2 regions of the Anaerosinus gibii genome follow, and region 1 is predicted to be linked to the other one. Evidence: a T-box and tRNA genes for the amino acid it is inferred to sense, from the RefSeq annotation. Region 1 holds a T-box; the other holds one or more tRNA genes.

Region 1 (3,218 bases):
TGATTCCGCCACCAACAGCACCTGCGATTGTTGCAGCGATTGGACCTGCGGCTATGATTGGCCCAATGCCTGGAATTGTTAAGGCACCAGCGCTCAATAATAATCCGCCAATACCTCCAATAGCACCGCCTGCCATAGTTCCATCAGCAATAGAGTCATCACTGCCCATATTGTTTACAACATTATCATTGGTTTTTTCCTTAGAAATGATGTTGATTTCTTCAATGGTAAAGCCGCTTTGACGTAATTGGGCAGCGGATTCTCTAGCGGCATTTAAGCTAGAGAAAAGCCCAACAACGGCTTGAGGGATTCCGGATTGTTGATTCATCGTGTCTGTAATATTTGCTTGTTGATTATTGCTTGATGCCTGCGTAGTATTTTGTGCTTGATTTTGATTTGCGGTCGAGTTCACCTGATTTGTGTTACTTTGTGCACTATTATATGATGTAGTAAGAGGAGAAGTTGTCCCTTGATTTTGAGAATTTGTTGAATTATTTTCCACTTTTTTGCCTCCTTTGATAAAAAAACATATGAAACACTTTTTATAGTTTATACAATGTTTGTCCATATATACATCAAATATATTTTGTAATGAATTGCATATACTAAGTATAATATAAATAATAAAAAGGTTTTTTTCGGTAAGTGTCAAATAAATAATGGTTATATGATTATAAATAGGGATGGTGCTGAAATGAAGAAAGCCGAAACAATGATGGATGAAGTTATAGAATTAATTCGAAATGAAGAAAAAGTTAAAACGTTAAAAATTGAAAAAGATTATGAGGTTGAAGGTAGAACGGCATCATATCCCATTGATTTATACTGGGAGTTTGAGGGTGGAAATGGGATTGTATATAAAGTGATTATACAAACTAGACAGATGGATAAATCCGTAGATAGAAATCGATTATTTCATTTTGCTAATATTTTGCAAGATATTTCTGGTCAAGTTATGGGAGTCATTTTCACGCAGCCTGTTTATGAAAAAATTGTAAAAGATGTTGCTAGAGATGTAGGGATTGTTCTTTATGAGATGACAGGAGTGAATGATAAACCAACATGGCAGCCGTTGATTGGCGAAGTTAAGATTGAATTTGATAAAGAGTGGGCAAAGGCGGAAAAAGAAAAACATGGATTAGGGGATCAAATGATTTCTTATCATGGTGAACCCAAGGAATCCTTTTTATATAATGAATCCGGACTATGCGTTGACTCTATAGAAGGAATTTTTAATGATTATATAAAAAAGCAAGAGGCGAAAAATGATTTTTCCGAGGTGGCAGTCGAGCATAAATTTACAGAAAATATATATTTACAAACGGGACATCCGTTAATTCCAAAAGTTAAGGTCAATGCCGTTTCATTTAAACTGACTTTTGAAAATATTGCAAAAGTTGAAACTGGAGAGATTATCCAGAATATTTTCCATGCAGCATTAAAAGCGAGATTGAATTAAAGATTGACATTATTTATCTGATTGAGCTATAATATTAAAATAAAATTATATTGTAAAAGTAATGATGAGGACATGGTATCAATGTAATTGTTTTCAGAGAGAGATGTGAAAGCTGTGAGCATTTTATTCAATTGTTGATATTACTACCTTTGAACTGTAGGCTGAAATAGTAGTAAGCTAAGCCGGGGAATACCCCGTTATCTAAATGAAGGTGGATAGGTACTTTATTATCTATCAATCAGGGTGGAATCGCGAAGTATAATAACCTCGTCCCTTTATGGGGATGAGGTTTTTTTATTTTTAGGAGGTAGTTATTTTGATAAAATTAATGTTAAAAGATGGCGCTGTACGTGAAGTGAAAGAAGGCACAACTTTATTAGAATTTGCGCAAACTTTAAGCCGCAGTTTAGCGAAAAGCGTATTAGTGGCAAAAGTAGATGATGTCGTAGTTGGTTTAGATACAGAGTTAACGAAAGATGCAAAGGTCGAATTGTTAACTTTTGCTGATAGTGAAGGAAAACATGCGCTTAGACATAGTGCTTCACATATTTTGGCTCAAGCTGTACAACGTTTATATAAAAATGTGCAGCTTGCAATTGGTCCAGCAATTGAAAATGGATTTTATTACGATTTTGATGTTGAAAAACCATTTTCGCCAGAAGATTTAGAGAAGATTCAAAAAGAAATGGAAAAAATCATACAAGAAAATTTATCAATCGAGCGCAAGGAATTAAGTCGTAAAGATGCAATTAAAATGTTTGCAGATAAAGGTGAAACATATAAAGTAGAGCTTATTAATGATTTGCCAGAAGATGCTGTAATTTCTACGTATCAACAAGGTGAATTTGTTGATTTATGCGCTGGCCCGCATGTGCTTTCAACAGGAAAAGTGAAAGCTTTTAAATTGCAAAGTATTGCAGGTGCTTATTGGCGTGGCGATGAAAAACGTAAAATGTTACAACGTATTTACGGAACGGCTTTTGAAAAGAAAGCAGAGCTTGATGCATATTTGACCATGCTTGAAGAAGCTGCTAAACGTGATCATCGTAAATTAGGGCGTGAATTAGATCTATTTAGTTTACAAGAAGAAGGACCGGGCTTTCCGTTTTTTCATCCAAATGGAATGATTATTCGCAATGAATTAGAAAATTTCTGGCGCCAATTACATCGTGAGTATGGCTATAAAGAAATTAAAACTCCAATTATTTTAAATCGTAAATTATGGGAACAGTCAGGACATTGGGATCATTATAAAGAAAACATGTATTTTACGCAAATTGATGGTGAAGATTATGCGGTAAAACCAATGAATTGCCCAGGTGGAATCTTGGTATATCGTACACAACATCATAGTTATCGTGATTTGCCGCTTCGTACGGCAGAGCTTGGGCTCGTACATCGTCATGAATTGTCTGGGGCATTACATGGATTAATGAGAGTGCGTAATTTTACGCAAGACGATGCACATATATTTATGTTGCCATCGCAAATTAAAGATGAAATTCAAAAAGTAATTGATTTATTTGATAAAGTATATAGTACGTTTGGATTATCTTATCATGCGGAATTAAGTACCCGTCCAGAAAATTCAATGGGTAGTGATGAAGTATGGGAAACTGCTACAAATGCTTTACGTGATGCATTAAATGAACGTGGTATGGAGTATATTGTTAACGAAGGTGATGGTGCATTTTATGGACCTAAAATTGACTTTCATTTAAAAGATTCCATTGGTCGTACATGGCAATGTGGGACGATT
Region 2 (3,218 bases), 1.3 Mb from region 1:
GACAAAAAATGTGTGAATTTTTTTGCTTAAGGGATGTAAAGTTAAAAAACAAGATTCTCCAACCTTATGAATAGGTGATATAATGGAAAAAGGCAAGAGTGCGGGGATAGGAACGTGACTTTAACCATTCGAACCCAGCTAAAAGAGTTACAGGCGGATTAGTTTTTTATTATCAAGATATAAAAAATAAACTTACATTTAGAAAGGGATATATGATGAAAAAAGTAATGGTACTTGTCATTGATGGTTGTAGGCCTGACTATTTAACAAAGGAAACTGCTCCAAATATATTTCAACTTTCCAGAAAGAGGGGGTTTGCTAAAAACGTACAATGCGCTATGCCATCTGTTACGAATGTAAATCATGCTTGCATTTTGTCTGGAAAATGGCCAGAAGAAACTAAAGTCATAGGAAACTATTTTTATAATCCAACTACCAAGCAGGAAGGATTTATTGAGGAACGCGGTTATATGAAAGCCAAAACAATTTTACAGCGTTATCAGGAATTAGGTGGAACAACAGCACTTTTAACTGTAAAGGGAAAAGTGCTCGGTGTATATGGGGATGGGGTTGATATTGGAATCAGTGCTCAATCTCCTAACGGAAAATGGTTGGAACGATATAATTTAAAAATGCCTCCTGCGATTGACAGCGTAGAGGCTACTCGCTGGATTATAGAAACAGCATATCATTGCATCAAAACGGACAATCCCGATTTTGTTTATTGTACAACCAATGATTATGTATTCCACCATTTTGCTCCGGGGGAGAAAGAAGCAAGAGAACAAATTGCAGTCATAGATGAGTATATTGAGAAAATCGCCTCACTTGATCCGGAACGGCAAATCTATATAACGGCAGACCATGGCATGAATCAAAAGACAACAATTGTAAACTTCTCAATAATCGCTAACAATGCTGGTTTTGATGTTTACTGTCTGCCACCGCTGAAGGACAGATACATTGAAAATCACATTTACCAGGAAGGAGGAATGCTTTATGTGTTCCTGAAAGACCGGATACAGGAGGATGCTTTTTATAATTTTGCAAAGGAAAATTCATTTATTGAGCAGATTCTTACCAAAGAGGAAGCTGCGAAAACATATCATCTTCCAATAGAACAAATCGGAGATTATGTACTGCTTGCCGGAAAAGACATTGCTTTTGGTGAAATTGAAAAAGAATTTATTTATACGCAGGAATCTAGGACTCATGGCTCACTGTATGAAAGAGAAATCCCTTTAATAGCTTTTAATCCAGAGAAGACAGAAAATAATTATAAATATCATAAAGATATTTCATCATATCTATTTGAATATTATCAGAATGGAATAATCGACAAATAATTTACCATATCTTATTAATTGGAAAATAGCAAAGACATACGCTGAGCCTTCAACGGTCAATATAAATGGAGTTTACAGCCTTTTGTCTAAGTAATCGAGAAGAGAAAGCCCTACGACGGTGTTTCTCCCATAAAAAATTAGCGGATACAATGGATAATATTTTAGATGAAGCAGTGAATAAAAGTTAATGAAAAGGGTGTTTTTTGATGGGATTTTTCACAATAAGGGACAAATAAGGGACAATAGACCACTTTTAAGCAAAATAAAAAGGCTTCCTAAACGCTAGGAAGCCTTGAATTATCTATGGAGCTGATAATAGGATTCGAACCTACGACCTGCTCATTACGAATGAGCTGCTCTACCAACTGAGCTATATCAGCAATTACAATATATATTTTATTCCTGTTCTCATAAAATGTCAACTATAATGGGAGATCACTTAAACCAATAGATAAAATTTATATCAATAAATCCATTATATACATACTCATTAAAAGTGAAAACGAGAAGTAGAACGATAATCATTGTATATAGAAGATTTAGGGGATCGGATAAATATTTTTTCAAGGCAAGCAACTCCTATTATGCTTTAAATGATTTGGGAGAGAAAAGTTAGAAGCTCATTTTATCTCTGGCAAGAAAATAATCAATATTGTCCTGTGAATCAAATACGGAAAAACTGTTTTTCCCGCTGTGTTTAGTGCTATAAAGTGCTTTATCTGCGTTATTAAGAAGTTCAACATAGGTCATTCCATCATTTGGATAAAGGGAAATGCCAATGCTGCAAGAGATTGAGAGTGGCTGCATTTCTCTATAGCAAGTATCTCTAAAGATGCGGCTAATGGTAGATGCTTTAGCTTGAATATCTCTCATTGATTGGATATTCCCCATAAAGACAACAAACTCATCTCCACCAATGCGACCTACAATATCTTCCTTACCAAATAAGGCTTTCAATTGTGTTGTTACTTGCATTAGAACTTCATCACCAAATAAATGTCCACAAGTATCATTAATTGCTTTAAAATCATCAATGTCAATAATCATTAATGCATGATTTTGTTTCTGTGAATGTGTGGCGATGTAACGGTCAATTAATTCCTGAGTTGTAGCTTTATTATACAAGTTTGTTAAAGAGTCACTTTGTGATTTTTGCCGTAAATACTCTAATTGTTTTTTTTGTGAATCAATATTAATAATTTTCCCAATCACTCGAATTGGGATATTGTCATCAGAATAAATCGTTTTTCCTTTAATATTACACCAGATGTAATGATTATTTTCGCCTAAAAGCCTAAGTTCGGCAAGCAGAGTCGATTTTCCAGATTGTAAATCGGAACAAAAACTTTTTAAAATTGACTTGTCATCTGGATGGATAAACGGAAGATTGAAAATATTATCAGAAAAGTTCGGAATAATTGGGGTGCAGGGATAAGCATTGTTATCTTGTTTTGTATGCACTAGAGTGTCTGTAATGATGTTGTAATCAAAGACTGTATCATTGGTTAGTTCTGTTGCAACGCGATAGCGTTCATTTTCTAATTGCCATTGATTTTCAGCTTTTTTTAGGTTTGTAATATCCATTAATACGCAAGGGAAAATTGCTTCATTGTTAGCATTGTATTTTAGATGCCCAGTAGCTCTAAGCCAAAGATATGAGCCGTCTTTTTTACAGATTTTCATTTCAAAAGTAAGTTGTTTATTCTCTTTAATTTGTTCTTTAATGACGTAACGTTGTTGTTCAATGGTATCTGGAGCAATAAAATAAATAGATTTATTCTTGTAAATAGCCGAAACTTCATCTTGGGAATACCCAATCGTTTTATAGTAGCGATCATTTGCATACAGGATTGTCAAATCATCATCAAATTT

The links. The T-box of region 1 lies ahead of thrS (threonine--tRNA ligase). A T-box ahead of a tRNA ligase gene usually reads a tRNA of that ligase, here a tRNA-Thr.
Region 2: it encodes a tRNA-Thr, which carries the amino acid that the T-box ahead of thrS (threonine--tRNA ligase) is inferred to sense. The anticodon was not compared.

Annotation. Positions count from the first base shown of each region.
Region 1 is NZ_CP120678.1:1,143,490-1,146,707, forward strand. Features, by position in the region: gene P3F81_RS05450 (hypothetical protein) at 1-502, opposite strand, end outside; gene P3F81_RS05455 (hypothetical protein) at 695-1,459, shown strand; T-box leader at 1,512-1,737, shown strand; gene thrS (threonine--tRNA ligase) at 1,776-3,218, shown strand, end outside.
Region 2 is NZ_CP120678.1:2,491,163-2,494,380, reverse strand. Features, by position in the region: gene P3F81_RS11855 (alkaline phosphatase family protein) at 216-1,346, shown strand; tRNA gene P3F81_RS11850 (tRNA-Thr) at 1,651-1,726, opposite strand; gene P3F81_RS11845 (sensor domain-containing diguanylate cyclase) at 1,959-3,218, opposite strand, start outside.